Regions from separate parts of the Paraburkholderia sp. CNPSo 3076 genome, predicted to be linked through region 3. Evidence: riboswitches for the same ligand, from Rfam matches in the RefSeq annotation. Region 3 holds a riboswitch; each other region holds the start of a gene.
What was found. Region 3 has a riboswitch for cobalamin ahead of cobW (cobalamin biosynthesis protein CobW). Riboswitches for the same ligand answer to the same signal wherever they lie in the genome.
Positions count from the first base shown of each region.

Region 1 (6,975 bases), on a different contig from region 3:
CAGGAACATCACATGATTCGAGACGTTGCGCGCAAAGCCCATTTCGTGGGTGACGACGATCATCGTGCGACCCTCTTCGGCGAGCTTTTGCATCACCTTGAGCACTTCGCCCACGAGTTCGGGGTCGAGCGCGGAGGTGGGCTCGTCGAACAGCATCACGTCGGGATGCATGGCGAGTGCGCGCGCGATCGCCACGCGCTGCTGCTGGCCGCCCGAAAGATGCGAGGGATACTGCTTCTCCACGCGAGGCGCGAGACCCACTTTCTCCAGATACTGCCGCGCGCGGTCCTCGGCTTCCTTGCGCGGCACGCCCAGCACGTGCAGGGGCGCTTCCATCACGTTCTCGAGCACGTTCATATGCGACCAGAGATTGAAGTGCTGGAACACCATCGCGAGCTTGGTGCGGATGCGCTGCAATTGCTTGTGATCGGCCACGTCCAGGTCGCCGTTGCGGCCCGCCTTCGTGCGCACGACCTCGCCGTCTACGACGATCTCGCCCGCGTTCGGCCTCTCGAGGAAATTGATGCAGCGCAGGAAGGTGCTCTTGCCCGAGCCGCTCGCGCCGATGATGCTGATCACGTCGCCCTTCTTCGCGTCGAGCGAGACGCCTTTGAGCACCTCGTTGTCGCCGTAGCGCTTATGGATGTCGCGCGCGACGAGCTTGCTATCTGAGGATTGCGTCTGAGCCAAGATGGTCTCCAGTTTGCGATGAATCAGCGGGTGCGCACGGCGAGATGGCCGAGCCAGCGTTTTTCGGCGCGGCGGAACGCGGCCACCAGCACGAACGATACCGCACAGTAGATCAGCGCAGCGAGGCCGAACGACTCGAACGAGCGGTAGGTCGCCGAGTTGGCGTCGCGCGCGACCTTGAGGATATCGGGCACCGTGGCGGTGAAGGCCACCGTGGTCGCGTGCAGCATCAGGATCACCTCGTTACTGTACAGCGGCAGTGCGCGGCGCAGCGCCGAAGGCAGGACCACGCGCCAGTACATCGTGAACGGGCTCATACCGTAGGCGCGCGCCGCTTCCACTTCGCCATGCGAGGTGGCGCGAATCGCACCCGCGAAAATCTCCGTCGTGTACGCACAGGTGTTGAGGGCGAACGCGAGCACCGCGCAGTTCAGGCCGCTGCGGAAGAACGCGTCGAGCAGCGGCTCCGAACGGATGAACGCGAGACTGTACACGCCCGTGTAGATGAGCAGCAACTGCACGTAGAGCGGCGTGCCGCGAAACACGTAGGTGTAGAAGCGCACCGGCAGCGAGAGCCAGCGGCGGCTCGACACGCGCGCCACGGCGAGCGGCACCGCGCACACGAAGCCGAAGGCGACAGAGATCACAAGCAGCCACAGCGTCATCGCGAGGCCGGAGACATGCTCGCCGTCCCAGTAGAGGAACGCGCGGCCGAATTGCTGAATGATTTCGTTCATGACGGCCTTTTCCTCAGAGTTGCGCGTGACGCACGCCCACCGAATAGCGGCGTTCGAGCCAGACGAGCGCGAAGTTCGAGAGCGTGGTGATCGCGAGATAGATGAGCGCCGCAATCACGAGGAAGAAAAACAGGTTGAAGGTGCTGCGGCCCGCGTCCTGGGCGGCCTTCACGACATCGGCGAGACCGATGATCGAGACGAGCGCCGTCGCCTTGACGAGCACCTGCCAGTTGTTGCCGATGCCGGGCAGCGCAAAACGCATCATCTGCGGAAAGAGGATGCGGGCGAACACGCGCGCGCCGCTCATGCCGTAGGCATGGCCCGCTTCGAGCTGGCCGCGCGGCACCGCGAGAAACGCGCCGCGAAAGGTTTCGGTGAAGTACGCGCCGTAAATGAAGCCGAGCGTGACGACGCCGGCCACGAACGGATCGATGTCGATCTGCGCCATGCCGAGCGCGTCGGTGGCCTCGTTCACGCCGATCTGGATGCTGTAGAAGAGCAGCAGCATCAGCACGAGGTCGGGCACCGAGCGGATCAGTGTCGTGTAGGCGGTCGCCACGGCCGCGAGCGGCCGGTTGAACGAGAGCTTGGCCGCCGCGCCGGCCAGGCCGAGCAGCACAGCCACGCCGAGCGAGAGCAGCGAAAGCTCGATGGTCTGGATCGTGCCGGCGAGCAGCACCGGGCCAAAGCCGTAAAGGATCACGCGCGTCTCCGGAACAAATTCGTTTTGTCGTTTCGGGCGGCCTCGCGCGGCACCTGAGCGCCGTCGAAACCGATGAACTGGCGCGGATCGTCTCAGTGCAAAATGGATTGCTCAAACTCGCGCGGCGCGTATATTGCAGTGCAGCATTGCGGCGCGGCGCACGGATGCGTGCGGATTGGGCCCACGCAGCCGCGGGCGCGATGCTTTTGAAAGGCGAAAAAAGTGCCCCGGCACGCGAGGCGCGCGGGGCATTTACGCAAGTTTGGGGTCGCTTTTTCGATAGGTGCGCGGCGTGCGCGCTGCGACCCCGGCGGAGCTTAAGCGGCGCGCGTTTGCGTGCCGCGTGCGCCGCCCGCACGGGCGTTCGCGCCAGGCAGCTTTTCGGCGAGCGCGCCAAACAGCAGGCCGATCGTGATCCAGAGAATGACCTGCATGCCGATCGACACCGTCCGGAACTTCCACAGCAGCACGGCCGGGAAGGCGGCGGGCACCTCGTTGATCGCCGGCAGCGCGAGCTGGATCGCGCCGATCACGACGACGAACAGCACGAGCGCCACGATCGAAGCGTTCCAGACGCCAAGGCGCGGCACGAATGCGGCGCGCACCTTGAGCGAGAACACCGACACGGCGATCGAGATCGCGATCATCAGGAAGAAGAGCCCGGTTCGATAGCCGATTGTCTCCGGGTCGCCGACCGAGGGCGGATTCGCCGGATACTTGATGTTCGGCACCAGGTAGATCGCGACGAACGCCGCGAGCGCGAGCCAGGCCGAGAGCGCACGCGGCGAAAGACGCCCCACGCGACCGTTCGCATATGCGAAGACGAGCGCAAAGAGGCCGCCGATCGACGCGCCATAGACCATCACGCCCGTGAAGAGACCGATGCTCGCCTGGGTCTTGCGGCTCACGATCTCGGGCTCGGGTGCCTCACCCTTCGCGGCGTCGGCTTTCTCTTCGAAGGAAATCGCCTGATCGACCTGAGGCTCGCCTGCGATTTTCGCGAAGCCGAACGTGAGGAGCCCCGCGGCGATGCCTGCGAGCATGCCGCGTACCAGCAACTTGCCAACCATATCCGGCTCCCGGTCAGTGGCAGGGAAAGCCGAGCAGATGGCGGCCGTCGTGAACGAATTCGTGGACGTACATGCCCGGGAAGATCGACGTGGCGCCCTGCTCGGCGCCCACGAAGTACAAGGCCAGCAGCAGCATGAGGCCGCCGAAGATCGCCCAGGGCAGGATCTCTCGCAGCGGAATGGGCGCCGGCGCGGCCGGTGCGTGCTGCAAGGGGAATGAGGTTTCGGACATGCTGACTTCTCCTGGGGTTACGCGCCCCGCTAGTCGTTGAAAGAGTGGTTCACGACGCGCAGGTCTGACTTCCGTTGCTTCGATTCAATCGACGGCAACCAGTTACAGTGGCGCGACCGCGCCGGACTTGCACCGGCTTCCGCGTGTCGTGGAGCCTGTATTCTACGCGCTGCGACGGCTGGCCGCGGCCCGGATGTCACCTGGATAGGTCAGCCACAGAGTAGTGAAGCATAAGGAAAAGCATGCCGACGACAGTCTGGCTGGTGAGCCATGCGGCGAATGCCGCGCTGCGCTCGGGAACATTCCCGCAAGCGCCTGTAGCGGGCGATGACGCCGAAGAAGCGCTCGATGCGCGCGCACTTGAGGCGCTTGCCGCCTGGCGCGAACGCTGGCACGCGCGGCTGGCCGGTGGCAATCGCAACGCCGAGGTGCCGCGCGCGTTCACGAGTCCCGTCGCGATCGCCCGCGCGAGCGCTCACGCGGCAGGCTTCGCGGGGGCAACGCCAGCTGACGCGCTCGCCGAAACCGCCTTCGGCGCGTGGCAAGGCCAGCGCCTCACGGATCTCGCGCGCGAAGTGCCCGAAGCCCTTGCGGCCTGGACGCGTGATCCAGGCTTTCGGCCGCCAGGCGGCGGCGAATCGTTCGACGATGTCCGCACGCGCGTCGGCGCCTGGCTCGACGCGGCGCCCGACTTGGGCCACAACCTGATCGCCTTCACGCACGCAAGCGTGATCCGGGCGGCGATTCTTCACGCGCTGGGCGCGCTGTCATCAAGTTTTCGCTCGATCGAAATCGCGCCGCTTTCCGTGACGGCGCTACGCCGCATGCAGCACGGCTGGGTGTGGCTCGCCGCGGTGGATTGAGGTGAGGAGCGGGAGGCACCGAAATTCGCCGTCGCCGGCATGCTGGACCTGTAGCCAGCAGCGCACGAGAAGCGCCCTAGTCCAGCCCTAGCTGCGCCTTGATGGCCGGCATCATGTACTGCACGGCCGCGCGCCCTTCCTCGATGGCGGGCGAGGCGCGATGAAAGTCGAAGATCCCCATACCGCCCAGGCGCGGCTGGATCAGCACGTCGGCGGGCTCGCCTGCAAGGCGGCTGCGCGTAATGCGCACCTGCATGATGTCGATGCTCTGGGCCACCGAGCTCAATACCGAAGGCACACGCGTGCTAGGCGGCGGCGCCACGCGCACGTCCGGCCCGCCAGCCGCGCCGGGGCCTGCAGGCTGCAGCCAGCGCGGGAAGCGCTTGCCGTTGCGGCGCAGGAGCGGTTCAGGCGCCGCGTCGCTGTTTTCAGCGCCAGTGGCGGCGCCGCTGTCCGCCTTGGCAGCCGATGCCGCCGTCGCCGCGTCGCTCGCCTCCACGGGCAGCTCGCGCGGCATCGTGTCGATCGCGCCGCCCAGGTCGCGGCCGTTGAGAATGTCGTGATTGAGATCGATGGCGATCACGGTGTCCGCGCGCATCGCGCGCGCGGCGGACACCGGCACCGGGTTGCTCAGTCCGCCGTCCACGAGCCACACGCCGTCATGCCAGATCGGCGTAAAGATGCCGGGAATCGCGATCGAAGCGCGCACGGCGTCCACCACGCCGCCTTCGCGCAGCCAGACCTCGCGCCCCGTGTCGAGTTCGGTGGCGACCGCCGTGAACGGCAGCCGCAGGTCATCGATCGAGCGGCCGTTGAACTGGTGCGCAAACAGGTCGATCACCTTGCGCCCGCCGAGCAGGCCGCCCGAAAAACGCAAGTCGAGCAGGCGCACCACGGTCTGCCAGGTGAGCTTGCCCACCCAGTCCTCGAGCCAGTCGAGATCGCCGTTCGCGTACACGGCGCCGACCAGCGCGCCAATCGACGTCCCGCACACCACGTCGGGCTTGATGCCCGCTTCCTCGAGCGCACGAATCGCACCGATATGCGCCCAGCCGCGCGCGGCGCCGCCGCCGAGCACGAGTCCCACACGCTTGGGCCGTCGCCGGTTCATCATGCGCGCCTCCTTGCGTGGTCATGGGTCAACTGCGTCGACCGAGTCAGCGACCGCGGATCACGTCCGAGCGCGAGGTCGTCGTGACCCGCCCGTCCGGTCCGAAATGCACATTGAAATACGCTTCGGGCGTCACGCCCCCTTCCAGCCACTTCCAGCTCCACACCGTCTCCTTCTTCAACCGATAGCCGGCCACCTGCCCGGGTTTGCCGAGCAAACGCCGGACCTCGTCCTCACTCATGCCGACACGGATCTTCGCGAAATTATCCGCCGTGAGCGCCTGAGTGATGGCCACGAGCCGCCCGTTCGGACCGATATCGACCATCCAGGTCTTGAGGCCCTGCGGGCCGCGCGGATATTCGAGGCGGCGCGAGCCGTCGTCGAACACGCGCTCGGTCTCGGGCTTGCCCATTTGCTCGCGCACCTGCTCGAGCGTGGAAACGCCGGGCGTGAGGCCCTTGAGCAGCAGCGCGTCGGGCTTCACGGAATCGAAGAACGCCTTGAATCCCTGCCGGATGGTGTCGAGCATGGCATCGAACTGGCGATCGTCGCAGCCGGAAAGCGTGAACGCCGCCGTGGCGGCGCACGCGAGCGCGAGCGAACGCGTGAGTGAAAACGTGGGCTTCATGTCCTTGCTAACGCATCAACATGGGCTTGCGTCTACGTGCGCCGATCCGGCGCGCATCGACATGCCCACAATGTACCGTCAATGGACCGGGTCGTGCTGTGAGTCCTGCTTCGGGCGGCCCGCACTTGCGGACACGCTCGCCACGGCGGGCGGCGCATCGGCGGACTGAGCGGCGGGCTGCACACCGTGGCGCACTGCGCGACGCGTGCGGACGATTTCCGCGGCCTGCCACGAAAGCAGCGCGAGCACGCCGAACACCACTTCGCGCATGCGCTTGACGAGCGCGAGCGAGAACGCCACGTCCTGGCTCACGCCAAAGAGCTGCGCGAGCAGCACCACGGCGACTTCCTGCACGCCGAGGCCGGCGGGCACCATGAAGGCGGCATGGCGCACGGCCTGGGTGATGGCCTCGATGGCGAGCGCGTCGCCGACCGTCACCGGATGGCCGAGCAGCGCAAGCGCCCACCACGTCTCGAACGCCCCGAGCATGTAGCCGCCAAGCTGCCAGAAGAAAGCGCGAAACATGAGGCCCGTGCGCGACATCAGCGCGTCGAGATCGGCGTCGAGCTGCTTGCCGTCGAGGCCGAGCATGAGCGGATTTTCGGTGCCGAGCAGCCGCGCGGCCCAGCGTTCGATCGCATGGAAAACGCCGCCGCGACGCAGCAGGAACACGGCGAGCACGGGCAGCGGCACCGAGAGCACGAGCGCTAGCGAGATCGCGATGATGGTGCGCAGCGAACCGCCGTCGCCGGTTGCGGCGACGATCAACACGACGCCGAGCGCCGAGAATGCATATTGCACGGCGATCGTCACGAACACCTCGACGATCACCGAAGCCGTGACTTCGCTCGCATTGCGCACCTTCCAGCGCGCGAGGCGAATGCCGACGAGTTCGCCGCCCACGCCGACCACGGGCAGCAGCCGGTTCACGGCCTCGCGCA
Region 1 covers NZ_JAPMAL010000009.1:232,366-239,340, forward strand. Annotated here, with positions in the region: gene M3A49_RS13080 (ABC transporter ATP-binding protein) at 1-693, opposite strand, end outside; gene M3A49_RS13085 (ABC transporter permease) at 714-1,427, opposite strand; gene M3A49_RS13090 (ABC transporter permease) at 1,441-2,130, opposite strand; gene M3A49_RS13095 (CbtA family protein) at 2,448-3,200, opposite strand; gene M3A49_RS13100 (CbtB domain-containing protein) at 3,214-3,432, opposite strand; cobalamin riboswitch at 3,472-3,617, opposite strand; gene M3A49_RS13105 (histidine phosphatase family protein) at 3,675-4,295, shown strand; gene M3A49_RS13110 (patatin-like phospholipase family protein) at 4,372-5,409, opposite strand; gene M3A49_RS13115 (hypothetical protein) at 5,453-6,034, opposite strand; gene M3A49_RS13120 (lysylphosphatidylglycerol synthase domain-containing protein) at 6,113-6,975, opposite strand, start outside.
Region 1: linked by a shared signal. The riboswitch ahead of M3A49_RS13100 (CbtB domain-containing protein) and the one ahead of cobW (cobalamin biosynthesis protein CobW) in region 3 are both predicted to bind cobalamin.

Region 2 (6,975 bases), on a different contig from region 3:
TGGGAAAAGCGCATGGGCTATCCGATCATCCCCGTGGACATGCTGCTCGACCGCAAGCTCGGTCCGCTCTTTGCGATGTCGGTGCTCGGCGGGTTTGCGTTGTTCTCGCTAGTTTTCTATGTGCCGCTGCTGTTCCAGGGCGGCTATGCGATGTCGCCGCGCGCCTCGGGCATGCTGATCACGCCGCTCCTGCTCGGCACGACGGTCGGCAGTTTCGTGAACAATCGCGTGGTCACGCGTATCCGGCGCGCCAACGCGATTCTCTACGTCGGCTTTGCGTTGTCCGCTTTCGCGAGCCTCGCGGTGGTCGTGCTGCGAGGCAATGAGCCGCATCTCGTGTGGATGGCGTGCATGGGCGCGAGCGGCCTGGGGCTGGGCCTCGTGGGCACGAGCCTCACGGTCTGCTCGCAGCAGATCGTCTCGCGCGACCATCTCGGCGCCGCCACGGCGATGCTGCAATCGCTGCGCACATTCGGCGGCATGCTGGGCACGGCGATGACGGGCGCGCTGCTCGGGCATATTTACACGATGGGCGTGAATCGCTCGCTCGACTCGTATCAGGCGACGCAATGGTTCAAGTCGTTTGCGAGTCCCGAACTGCTCGTGGACCGCGCCGACCAGGCCGCGCTGATCAGCCGCCTCGTGAGCGCCGGCCATGCCGGGGACGCGATGATGAATTCGGCGCGCAGCGCACTCGTGGATTCGATCCACATGGGCCTCATCGTCGCTGCCGTGGCCGCGCTAGCCGGCCTCTGTCTCGCGTGGTTCGTGCCGCCCGTACGGGTCGGCTATCTCGAGGCGCGGCAGTAAATGAACGGCGAATCATATTTCACCCGCACTTCAATTCCGTTACCGTTTAACATCAGCGTAATAAATTAGTAATTAGGGAGTAATCGAGGGTAAGCATAATTCGCCGCCGTCAGTCAGGAATAACCACACCGCATCCACCACGACGACGGAGCCCTCAGCATGCCCGCATCACGCCACCGAACTGCGCTGCCGCTCTACCTGGCAGTGCTTATCAGCGTTGCCGCGCTGACCGCCTGCGGAGGCGGCAATAGCGATCCCGCCACCACTGCCGCCATTCCCGCGCCGCCCACCGACCCCGGCTTCGTGGACAACGCGCCGATTCCCGACGTACCTGCTTTCGTCGACAATATCGCGACCAACCAGCGCGGCGACGCGCGTTACGCCACGCTCGCGACCAATGCGGGCGTGCGCGTGGTGGCGCGCTTCCTCGATCTCTGGCAGCCGCTCACGCTGCTCGTGGACGCGGGCGTTTCCGCGCCTGCCAACGGCACGTTCCCCGCGGTCGTGCCTTCGACGTGGACGGGCGTCCCCACCGACGGCACGCCCAACGGCGCGATCCTCAACAGCACGGTGCTGAACGCGAACATCCAGTACGTCGTGACCGCGACGACCCAGCGCAGCGCGGCGCAGGCCGACGCGGCCTACTACGACGACCGGCGCGGCAAGGGCTACAGCGTGACCGACGGCATGGGGCCGCTCACCGCCGCCTGGCGCTCGGCCGCCCAGCAAACCACGAGCATCACGTCGATTCCCGCGGACGCGACCACGACGCTCTACAACGACTCGGGCAACAACACGGGCGTAGGCAGCACGAGCAACGCGACCTTCGGCAAGGTGGTCGACTTGCTCAACACGATGGGCAACAACGCTTCCACCGAGCCCGCCAAGCGCTTCTACAAATACGCGCGACCGTTCCGCTGGAGCACGAGCGTCGTGGTCGATCCCACGCTCGTGCCGGCCATCAGCACGACGCCTTCGACGGATGGCGGCTTCATCAGCGGCCACGAAGCCGAAGCCATGCGCGACGCGATGACGATGGCGTATCTCGTGCCCGAGCGTTACCAGGAAATGGCGAGCCGCGGCCTCGAACTCGGCGAAAACCGTATTCTCGCGGGCATGCATTCGCCGCTCGATGTAATTGGCGGCCGCATGTTCGCGCTGGCCGTCACCGCCGCGAATCTCTACGACCCCGCCAACGCCACGCTCAAGAGCGCGGCCTACGCGCAGGCGCACAGCGCGCTCGAACAGGCCACCGGCACGAGCGCCACGACCTTCCCCGCCTTCGCGCATTCGGCCACGACCGCGACCGACCGCTTCGCCGTCTATGCGACCAACAAGTCGGAATTCGCGCGCCGCATGACGTTCGGTTTCAGCCAGATTGAATCGACCGAGGCGCCGCCCGTCGTGCCCAAGGGTGCCGAGGTGCTACTCGAAACGCGCTTCCCATACCTGAGCGCCGGCCAGCGCCGCGTCGTGCTGAAGACGACCGAAGTCGCCTCGGGCTATCCGGTCATGGACGACGCCGAAGGCTGGGGCCGTCTGAACATGTTTAGTGCCGCAGATGGTTATGGCACGTTCAACGGCAACGTGATCGTGGCGATGGACGCAACCCAGGGCGGGTTCAATGCCGCCGACAGCTGGCGCAACGACATCGCCGGCTCGGGCAAGCTCACGCTGCAGGGCAGCGGCACGCTCACGCTCGCGGGCAACAACAGTTACACGGGCGGCTCGCAGGTGAGCGGCGGCGTGCTCTGCGCAGCGTCGACCACGGCCTTCGGCAACGGCGACGTGTACGTCGGGTCCGGCGGCGGCGTGACCGTGGCGACGAGCGCGCCGTTGACGGTGACGGGCAAATACACGCAACTCGATGGCACGACGCTCGAACTCGACATCGACGGCAACGGCGGCGGACGCCTGCGCGTGGGCGGCCAGCTCACGGTGGCGGGCGGCACGCTGCATGTGAAGTTCGTGAACGGCTATACGCCGAGAGCGGGCGACTCGATCGACGTGATCGACGGCAGCGGCGCATCGGTGAAATTCGCGACGGTCACGGTGGATGGCTTCAAGGCCACCCCCGTTTATTCTTCGACCGGCGTTGCAGTGAAGCTTTCGGCTTCGTGATCTAGCCACGCGGTAAAACGGCCCCGAATCGCAAGGGTTCGGGGCCGCTTTGTGTGTGCGTCAGAAGCGATGCCGGATGCCCGCCGCCACGAGCACCTGGTTGCGGCCGCCCGACGGGTCGCAGGTGTTGATCATCGCGAACGCACCGGACGACGCGCGCTGATAGATCGCCTCGGTATACACGTCCGTGCGCTTCGACAGCTGATAGTCGGCCTGCAGCGCGCCTTGATGCCAATGCGCGGAGGTCGCGCCCGTATAGGCATACATGCCCGCCAGCGAGAACGCGGGCGTGACCTGCCAAAGCGCGTTCACTTCGTAGTTGCTGAAGGCGATCGAAGGCAGCGGCGCGCCGCCGTCGGCCTCGCTCACGCCGGTATGAATGGAACGTGACCAGGCCGCGCCGAGCGTCACGTCGCCGAGCACGTAGCTCATGCCCGCGCCGATGGTGTCTTCGCGCTGCACCGCGACCTCGGTCGGCACGAGGCCCGCGCCCGGCAGCACCGACGTATCGTACGCACCGACCGAAGAGGCGCCGCGTCCGTCGATGTGCATCCATGCCACGCCGGCGCTGAACGGGCCGCCCTCGTAATGCGCGCCGAAGCCGTAGGCGCGGTTCTGCGCGAAGCGGCCCGCCGCGTTTGAAAACGCGTACATCGCGCCGGCGCTGAAACCACCGTACGTGGCGCTCGCGAACTTCACGGCGTTCGAGGCGAGCCACGAATTGTTGGCGTTGTCGTTGTCGAACGGATGCGCGAATGCCGTCCCGCCCGCACCGCCCGTCAGAGTGAACGGGGCGAAGTAGTCGTGCATCGTGTCGTACTGGCGGCCCAGCGTGATCGTGCCAAATCGTTCGGATTGCAAACCGACGTAGAACGGATGGTCGTTGAAGGCTTCGCCAGACGTGACCGAGAAGCCGCGCTCGAGGCGAAAGATCGCGGCGTTGCCGCCGCCGAGATCCTCGCTGCCCTGCAGGCCCCAAAAACTGCCGTCGATAAGGCCCGAGCCTGCGCGATACTGGGTGTGGCCGCCAACGTCGCTGAAATAGTCGACGCTAGCGTCGATCTCACCGTACAACGTGACCTGCTGCGCCGAGGCGCCAGCGCCTGTGAATGCCAAAGCCGCGCCACCAAGGACGGCCAGAATGTGCGTGTTCATGAGTCTTCTTGTTTGTGCTTGTAAAGAATGCATGGACGAGCGCCGTCAGCCCTCGCTCGATGCGGCGAGGTGCTCCGACGTCGTCGTTAATCCGTCAATATCCAGCGTGCTTTTGAACAGCGAACGCATGGCGGTCCGTGAGCGGTCTATCGCCGCATCGGGGCCAGTGGTGGCGACCGGATTGGGCCGCCTTTCTAAGGTAGGAGGGTGTGCATTGACGGCTCCTTGGTTTACGCGCCCTGGAACGAGTCGTGAAATAAACGCAGCGAGGTCTGACTTCTGGCTCGATTGACAGCCAGTCACAGTGGCGCGACCGCGCCGGATTCCCACCGGCTTCCCTGCTGCATTTCGCTCGTGCAGCGCCTACGCGCGAAAAACAGCTGCAAGGATAGCGTAAGTTTCGGGAGTGGCCAAACCGGGTGTTTTCGCCACACGACATTCGTCAAAGGTTGACGAGGCTAATGCGCGGCCATTACCCTTGCGCGCTGATGGTTCCCGGCGACGGGATCAAAAGGGAACGCAGTGCAAGACTGCGGCTGCCCCCGCAACTGTAAGCGGCGAGTCCATGCCAGAGCGTGCCACTGGGAAACCGGGAAGGCCGGCAACGGATGTCGACCCGCGAGCCAGGAGACCTGCCATCAGCCGAGTCCAGCAGCCGCAGCGGGCGGGGATCCCCGATGCGCAAGCACCGCCCACGCGGCGATCGCCCGTTGCACGGACAGCCCGTATTTCAGGAGCTGTTTCCAGCCACCGCATCATGAAGTTTCGCCAATTCGTATTGACCTCCGCTGCGCTCGCCTGTGCGTGGCAATCCGCGCATGCCGACGCCGCTGCCGACGCCGCCGACGCATCGTCCACCCAGACGCAGCAGCAAGCCGGCGGCGACACCACGCTGCCCAATATCCTCGTCGTGGGCGACACGCAGCATCTGCCGCAATCGTTCGACCAGCGCTACGCGACCACCCAGGTGCTCACTCGCGAAGACCTCGACCGCGTCTCCCCCGTCGACCCCGGCATCGCGCAGGCGCTCGCCACGCTGCCGGGTGTCACCGTCTCGCAGACCGGCGGCCCGGGGTCGTACACGGGGGTGAGCATCCGCGGCTCGTCGGCTGACCAGGTGGCCGTGTTCATCGACGGTATACGCGTGGGCTCCGTCACCACGGGCACGGCCGAATGGGCCGATCTGGCGACCGCCTCGTTCGACCGCGTCGAGGTGATCTCGGGGCCCGCGGCCGCCTCGTTCGGCGCGGATGCCGTGGGCGGCGTCGTGCAGCTCTTCACGCGCCATGCGTCGAACCAGCCGAACCAGACCACCGTCTCGTTCGGCGGCGGCTCGAACAAGACCTTCGACACGCAGGTGCGCACCTCGGGCACGATCGGCTCGACAGGGCCGCTTTCCGCGTTGAGCGGCCTCACCTACTCGCTGGGCCTGCACGACTACAATACGGCGGGCATCGACGCGACGCAGCCTTGGGCTTACGGCCACGAAGACGGCCGCAACCCGTACCACGCGCAGAACCTGGACGCGCGCCTCGGCTACGCGCACGACAGGTGGTCGATCTCGACCTTCGCGCTCTACCACCGCTCCGATCTCTCGTACGACAACGCGGGAGGCAACGACCGCCAGCGCGACACCCAGCTCACGACCGGCATCGCGTTCCACCTCGACATCACACCGACCACGCAGTTCGACCAGTCCGTGGGCTACGGGACGGACCGTCAGTTCCTCTATTCGAACGACCCGACTATCCCGACCGACGAGATCGACTCGACGCGCTTTTCCACTACCACGTCGATGACGCATCAGGAAAGGGGCCACACGCTCTTCGGCATGCCGCTCGACGGCGAGACCAAGCTCGCCTACGACTACACGCGCGAGATGGCATTCCTGCCGGTGGATGTGCCGGGCGGCCTGCCCGCGCGCAACGATTCGGCCGTGTCGATGCATCAGTCCACCACGCTCGGACCCGTCACGCTGTTTCTGGCGGGGCGACACGAAATCGTGCAAGGGCGATCGGTGAATACGGGCAACGTCGCGCTTTCGTGGGCGGTCACGCCGGTCTATACGGCGCGCGTTTCGTACGGCAATGCGTTCCGCCTGCCGACGTTCAACGACCTTTACTATCCGGGCTACTCGAACCCCAACCTGCTGCCCGAGCGCAGCGACTCGGTCGAAGCCGCGCTCGATGCCACCACGTCGATCGGCACGTTCACCGCAGCCGTGTACGACACGCGCGTGCACGATCTCATCACGTACAACTCGCAGACTTTCCTGCCCGTGAACGTGGGCCGCGCGCACATACAGGGGCTCGACCTCTCGTACAAGGGCACGCTCGGCAAGTCCACGCCGGTGAGCCTCACGGTGGGGATTCTGAATCCACAGGACGTGACCGACCAGACCTGGCTCAATCGCCGCCCGCGCCAGACGGTGAGCCTGAGCGTGGATCACACATGGGACGAGTTCCAGCTCCACGCGCTCAGCACCGGCGTTTCGCTGTTGTATAACGGCTCGACGTTCGACGACCAGCTCAACACGATCTACCTGCCATCGTGGACGACGGTGAGCCTGCGCGCGTCGTACAAGGTCAACGCGCATCTCGCGCTTTCGGCCACGCTTTCGAACGTGTTCAACCGGCAGTACGTGAGCGCCTACGGGTACAACACGCTGGGGCGCACGGCGTTCGGCAAGGCCACCTATACGTTCTGAGCGTTGCATGCAAGCGGGTGCGCTTGAGCTTCTCGCACGCCCGCTCGCCTAGCCCTCGCGCTTCGGCCGCCGCACGGCGCGAATCTTCCCGCTGTTGCCGCCGCCACAGAAAAACTGCTCGCCGCCATCGGACTCCAGCCCCGAAACGGCGGTGCCGGGCGGCATGTCGAGTTGTTCCAGCA
Region 2 covers NZ_JAPMAL010000022.1:6,460-13,434, forward strand. Annotated here, with positions in the region: gene M3A49_RS24800 (MFS transporter) at 1-810, shown strand, start outside; gene M3A49_RS24805 (acid phosphatase) at 970-2,931, shown strand; gene M3A49_RS24810 (porin) at 2,992-4,086, opposite strand; cobalamin riboswitch at 4,334-4,485, opposite strand; cobalamin riboswitch at 4,559-4,741, shown strand; gene M3A49_RS24815 (TonB-dependent receptor domain-containing protein) at 4,844-6,793, shown strand; gene M3A49_RS24820 (PQQ-binding-like beta-propeller repeat protein) at 6,842-6,975, opposite strand, start outside.
Region 2: linked by a shared signal. The riboswitch ahead of M3A49_RS24810 (porin) and the one ahead of cobW (cobalamin biosynthesis protein CobW) in region 3 are both predicted to bind cobalamin.

Region 3 (6,975 bases):
CATGCGGGGCGCAGCGCGCGCGTGTCGGGATCGTTCGTTACGCCCTGCGTGAGGATGCGCATGAGCGCGTCGCCGTCTTCGGGCAGGTCGGCCACGCGATAGCCTTCGTCGCGCAGCATGCGCAGGATGCCGACCACCGAGGCCGGCGTGTCGAGCCCCACGCCGTTGCCGATGCGCCCTTCACTCATCGGATAGTTCGCGAGCACGAGCGCGAGCTTCTTCTCTGCGTTCGGCAAGCTGCGCAAACGACACCACCGGCGCGCCAGTTCGGCGACGAACGCCACGCGTTCGACATCGGGCTGATAGCGCACGACATCGACCTGCGTCTCCTTGCAGTGGTACGCGAGGCCCTTGAAGCTGATCGCGCGCGTAATCACGCGGCCATCCACTTCGGGCAGCGCGATATGCATGGCGATGTCGCGCGAATTCAGGCCGTGATTGTCCTTCACCCAGTCTTCGCGATTGCCGCCGCTCAGGATCACCTGGAGCACAGGCGCATCGCCGGCCAGCGCGATCGGTTCGGGGTCGTCGAGCGACGAAGCTGCGAATGCGGTGGTATTCAGCACGAGTGAGACGTCGTGCTCGGCCGCCAGTTGATCGAGTACGTCGCGGCTCAAGGTGTCCTTGAGCGACGTGATCGCAAGCGGCAGCGGGTTCATGCCGCGCGCGAGCAGCGCGGCGATGAGGGCATCGAACGCGGCGGTGTTCGCCGCCTGCAGATGCGCCTTGTAAAACAGCAGCGCGACGACCGGCGCGCCGGGTTGCCAGCGCGCGCGCCATTCGTCGATGGTCGCGACGTCGCGCTGCGGGCAATAGAGCGCGGCGGCGGGGAGCGCGACGGGCGGCGCAGGCTCGCTGCCCCAGTCGAATGCCCGCCACGCGAGCCCACGCAGGAACGATTCGGCGTTGGCCGCGCCGCCTTCGCGCAGATAACGCCACAGCAAGCGGCAAAACTCGGGCTCGGCGCGGCTCTTCGCGATGAGATTGGGGTCTTCCTGCAAGTCGCCGGAAAACATCGCGAGCAGTTGCCCGCGGCGCTCGGCGAGCGAGACGACCTGCTCGATGCCATAAGGCCAGTATGTTTCGCCGCCCAGATGATCGACCACCACCACGCGCGCGTGCTGCAGGACGTCTTCGACGTAGAAGTCCACCGACGCGGGCTGGCGCAGATACGTGACGTTCGCGAGCCGCACGCTGGGAAAACCTGCGGGCAAGCGCGGCACGACGCTCGCCAGCAGCGCGAGCGTCGTGTCCGCCGAACTGAGCACGACGATCTCGGCGGGCTGCTGGTCGATACGGATAACGCCCTGCGTGTCGTCGACGAAACCGCCGGGCGTGGTGCGCAGCAAATGCATGGGACGGCCTCGTCTAGCTCGGCACGTTCACTTCGCGGCCGCGGTCTGCACGTTCGCCAATGCGGCGTCGAAGGCCGCTTGCAGCGTCGCGCCATCGAGGTCCTCGCCGATCAGCACGAAGCGGCTCGCCAGCGGCTGCGCCGCGCTTTCCCGCGTGTTCCAGCGGCGGTCGAAATAGCTGTCGAAGCGGCGGCCCACGCCTTGAATCACGAGGCGCATCGGCGCGCCCGGCAACGCGGCAAAGCCCTTCACGCGATAGATCGTGTGCGCATCGACGAGTTGTTGCAGCGCCTCGATCACGGTCTCGCGCGAAGCGGCATTGCCTGACACCACAACCGAGTCGAACTCGTCATGGTGATGATCGGGATCGTCGGCGGAACCGTGATGGTCGTGCCGCAGATGAATGCTCTCCTCGGAGGCCGCCTCGACCCCTAGCAGCGTATGCAGATCGAGCTTGCCGTGCTGCGCGCGCACGATCTTCACCTGCGGCGGCAGCTCTTCGCGCAGCTCGGCGATGAGCGCGTCCTGGCCCGCCTCGTCGAGCAGATCGGTCTTGTTGAGAATGACGAGGTCGGCGGCCGAAAGCTGGTCTTCGAACAGCTCATGCAGCGGCGATTCGTGATCGAGATTCGGGTCGGCGCGGCGCTGCGCGTTGACGGCCTGCGGATTTTCGGCAAACTGGCCGCTCGCGGCGGCGGGGCCGTCCACCACGGTCACGACCGCATCGACGGTGAACGCGTTGCGGATCGACGGCCAGTTGAACGCCTGCACGAGCGGCTTGGGCAGCGCGAGACCCGAGGTTTCGATCAGCACGTGATCGACATCGCCGCGGCGTTCGAGCAGTTTCTCCATCACGGGGAAGAACTCTTCCTGCACGGTGCAGCAGAGGCAGCCGTTCGCGAGTTCGTAGAGCTGGCCTTCGGTTTCGTTGCCGTTTTCGTCGCAGCCAATGCCGCAGCCACGCAGAATTTCGCCGTCGATACCGAGTTCGCCGAATTCGTTGACGATGACCGCGACGCGCAGGCCGCCCGCGTGCTGAAGAATGTGACGCAGCAGCGTGGTTTTACCGCTGCCGAGAAAGCCCGTCACGATCGTGACCGGAATCTTGCGCATTTGCATGAAGTGCTCCTTCGGCGCCAGGCCGGATCGAGGGGCATGGTGCGTCGCGCCTGCCGTTCGTGCGGGTGTCGTGTTGCGCTCACGCGCGTATCCGTGGAGACGCTGTCACGCGTAACGATTCAACAACCTGCAGGGGACGAACGACCAGAAACGCACCCGGGCCACGCCCGGCTGACGCATGAAAATCACGGATCCGGCACCGCATCCCCGCAGCGCGAATCCCACGTATCTGGCCGGTATCCGGACTGACGAGACACCGCTTCGCCTTCCCGCGCGAGCGGCCTTGCGGCCGGCTTGCACAGTGGCGTGGACTGCGTAAAGCATGGAAGCGGTTTGCGGCATTCGTGCGAACGCCGCGCTCGTTGTACCGTTGCGGGTGCAGTTCAGGTTGGCCATGCCCGAGGCGGGATGGCTCCCTGATTCCCGTTTAACTGCGCGCGCATTATGAGTCGCGCACGCGAGCACCAGAGTGCGTGCGAGTGTAGGCGCGGGGGGCCTGCGCGTCAAGGAAGGCGTGGGAAGCCGCAAACGCGTGTGCTATCGTAGCGCGCATCCGGCGCCGGCCGGAACGCGACTCTTTTGCTCGTTTTGCCTCTGCGATCAGCCTTCGATCGACGCTCTCGCCGTGAATCCTGCCGAAAATCGCGCCTCGCGCGCAGCCTCATTCGAAGCCACGCTGGAACCCACGCAGCGCGTGCCGCCGCTCGCGCTCGGCATCGGCTGCCGGCGCGGCGTGACGCTCGCGCAGATCGATGCCGCGGTGCGCGCCGCGCTCGGCGCGTGGCCGCTCGACAGCGTAACGGCTGTGGCAACGCTCGACGCCAAAGCCGGCGAACCCGCCTTGCAAGCGTTTTGCGCCGCACATGCGCTGCCGCTGCAAACGTACACGCGCGAGCAACTCGCCGCGACGCCCACACTGGCGGCGCCCTCCGCAGCCGCGCAAGCGCAGTTCGGCGTGGACGGCGTGTGCGAACCCTGCGCGCGTCTTGCAGCGGGCGGCGCTCCGCTCGTGCGCGGCAAGCTGGCGCTCGACGGTGTGACGGTCGCAATCGCAGGCTTTCTGCCAAACCACGCAAACGCGGACGCGAAGGCGCCGCAACCAACCCACTCCCGACGATGAAAACCGATCCCGAATCGCACCAACGCATGACGCAACGCCGCCGCGAAGGCCACGAGAAGAAGCAGGCCGCCGCGACGCGCGAAAAGGGCCTGCTGATCGTCAACACCGGCAACGGCAAGGGCAAGAGCACGGCCGCGTTCGGCATGGCGGTGCGCATGCTCGGCCACGGCATGAAGCTTGGCGTCGTGCAGTTCATCAAGGGCGCGCTGCACACGGCCGAACGTGATTTTCTCGGCAGCGTTGCGCACTGCGATTTCGTGACGATGGGCGACGGCTACACCTGGAACACGCAGAATCGCGACGGCGACATCGCCACCGCGCGCAAGGGCTGGGACGAAGCGAAGCGCATGATCGAGAGCGGCGAGTACGCCATGGTGATCCTCGACGAACTCAACACGGTGCTCAAATACGAGTACCTGCCGCTCGACGAAGTGCTCGGTGTGATCGCGTCGCGCGCGCCGCACGTGCACGTCGTCGTGACGGGCCGCCATGCGCCCGACGCCCTGATCGAAGCGGCCGACCTCGTCACGGAAATGCGCCTCGTGAAGCATCCGTATCGCGAGCAAGGCGTGAAAGCGCAAAAGGGCGTGGAGTTTTAAGCGCATGAGCGCAACCTTTGCCTGCCCCGCGCTCTTCATCAGCGCGCCCGCTTCGGGCCAGGGCAAGACCACGCTCACCGCTGGCCTCGCGCGCCTGCACCGGCGCGCGGGCCGACGCGTGCGCGTCTTCAAGACCGGGCCGGATTTTCTCGACCCGATGATCCTCGCACGCGCGAGCGGCGCGCCGGTGCTCTCGCTCGACCTGTGGATGGTGGGCAAAGAGGCGTGCCGCGCCCTGCTCGCGCAGGCCGCGCGCGAAGCCGACCTGATCCTCATCGAAGGCGTGATGGGCCTGTTCGACGGCACGCCGAGCAGCGCCGATCTCGCGACCGCGTTTGGCGTGCCGGTGGCCGCCATCGTCAGCGCGAAGTCGATGGCGCAGACCTTCGGCGCGATCGCGTTCGGTCTCGCGCGTTTTCGGCCGGACGTGCCGTTTCATGGCGTGCTGGCGAACCGCGTGGGCTCGCCGCGCCACGCGCAGATGCTGCAGGAAACGGTGCCCGCCGACGTACGCTGGCTCGGCCACGTCGCGAGCGAAGCGACGATGGCGCTGCCCGACCGTCATCTCGGCCTGCATCAGGCGGCGGAGATCGACGACCTCGACGCGCGCATCGAACGCGCCGCCGACGCGCTCGCGCAAACCGCGCTCGTCGAATTGCCGCCTGCGGTGACATTCTCCGATCCTTCGCATGACGAAACGATTGCGCGCCAGCTCGAAGGCCATCATATCGCCGTTGCCCGCGACGCCGCGTTCTCGTTTCTCTATCCGGCGAACATCGCGTTGCTCGAATCGCTGGGCGCGAACGTGAGTTACTTCTCGCCGCTCGCGAACGAGCCCGCGCCCGCCGGCGTCGATGCGATCTTTCTACCGGGCGGCTATCCCGAGCTACATGCTTCGACGCTCGCGCACAATACGCAGAGCGCGAATTCGCTGCGCGCGCATGTATCCGCAGGAAAACCGCTCGTCGCCGAATGTGGCGGCATGCTCTATCTGCTCGACGCACTGACCGACGTAGAAGGCACGCGTACGCCGATGCTTGGCCTGCTGCCAGGCGTTGCGGTCATGCAAAAGCGCTTCGCGGCGCTCGGCATGCAGCAGCTCGACGGCGCGCTTGGCGCGCTGCGCGGCCACACGTTTCACTATTCGCGCGTCGCCACGCCGCTGGCGCCCGCGCTCACGGCACACCACGCACAAACCGGCGCGCCCGGCGAGGCGCTGTACCGGCACGGCTCGATCACGGCCACCTATATGCACGCTTACTGGCCCTCCAACCCGGCTTTCGCGGCCGCACTCTTTCATGGCACAGCCCTTTGACGAAGCCGAACGCGCGGCGGTCTACCGCGCGATTTACGAGCGCCGCGACATGCGGCACTTCGCACCGGGCCCGATCGATCCCGCGACGCTCGCGCGCCTGCTCGACGCCGCGCATCACGCGCCGAGCGTAGGCTTCATGCAGCCGTGGCGGATCGTGCGCATCACGGACCATTCGCTGCGCGAGCAACTTCACGCGACAGTCGAGCGCGAACGCATTGCAACCGCCGATGCGCTGGGCAAACGCCGCGACGAGTTCATGAAGCTCAAGGTGGAAGGCATGCGCGATTGCGCCGAGGTGCTCGTGGTCGCGCTGATGGATCGCCGCGAAGCCCACGTCTTCGGCCGCCGCACGCTGCCCGAGATGGACCTCGCCTCGGTGGCGTGCGCGATCCAGAACATGTGGCTCGCGGCCCGCGCCGAAGGGCTCGGCATGGGCTGGGTGTCGATCTTCGACGTCGACGAGGTGCGCGCCCTGCTCGCCATGCCGCCCGGCGCCAAGCCGGTGGCGATACTCTGCGTGGGTCAGGTCGACGCATTCTACCCGCAGCCGATGCTCGAAATGGAGAAATGGGCCGAACGCAAGCCGCTTGGCGAATGCGTGTTCGAAAACCGCTGGCCGCAGGACGAGGCGGCCAGCGTGCCCGCGGCGGCGCCGGATGCCACGCCTGGCGCCTGACGCCCGCTTACGCTTCGCGCGCGTAGCAGACGGCCTCGACGTTGTTGCCGTCGGGATCGATCAGGAATGCTGCGTAATAGTCGGGACTGTAGTCGGCACGCAGGCCGGGTTCGCCATTGTCTTTCGCGCCTGCGCGCAGGCCCGCTTCATAGAAACCAACGACCGCCGCGCGGTTCGCCGCCGCGAACGCCACATGCACGCCGCGCGGCGCCAGCGCGGCGTCGGCGGATACGGCGTGCAGCCAGAGTTTGGGCTCGCCCGGCTGGCCGAGCCCCGCGTAGGTGTCGTCGCGCATACACACCACGACGCCTAGCGGCGCGAGCAGCGCCTCGTAAAAACGCACGCTGCGTGCGAGATCCTGCACGCGCAATCCAATGTGATCGAACATGAGCGACTCCCGTGATGTCTGCGCGCAACCGTTGCGCCAGATTCTGGAGCCAGCATAACGCCTTCGCGTTCGACGCGGCCTGGGGAAAGTTGCCCTGAACTACTGCGGATTGACGGGTGAGACGGAGAGCACTTCCGGTATGCCCGGCGCGTGATCCGCCGTGCCGGCGTTGGCCGGCCCCTTCAGCTTGACGCGCCATTGCGGCGCGCCCGCGTACGGCAGCCGCGCCAGTGCGCCCGCCACGAGGTACGGCACGGCCTCGCGTGCATCGGCGTTGCGGTCGCGCTTCACGGCGCTCACCTTGTAGACCTCGCCGCCATCGGGCAACGCGAAGAAACGCAGCGTCAGCGTATGCACGTAGGGCCGCCCGAACCACGGCAACGACGGCCCCTCGGCCGGCGCG
Region 3 covers NZ_JAPMAL010000010.1:108,902-115,876, forward strand. Annotated here, with positions in the region: gene cobN (cobaltochelatase subunit CobN) at 1-1,355, opposite strand, end outside; gene cobW (cobalamin biosynthesis protein CobW) at 1,383-2,474, opposite strand; cobalamin riboswitch at 2,688-2,958, opposite strand; gene M3A49_RS13625 (cobalamin biosynthesis protein) at 2,944-3,594, shown strand; gene cobO (cob(I)yrinic acid a,c-diamide adenosyltransferase) at 3,591-4,193, shown strand; gene M3A49_RS13635 (cobyrinate a,c-diamide synthase) at 4,198-5,508, shown strand; gene bluB (5,6-dimethylbenzimidazole synthase) at 5,492-6,184, shown strand; gene M3A49_RS13645 (VOC family protein) at 6,192-6,572, opposite strand; gene M3A49_RS13650 (DUF4136 domain-containing protein) at 6,672-6,975, opposite strand, start outside.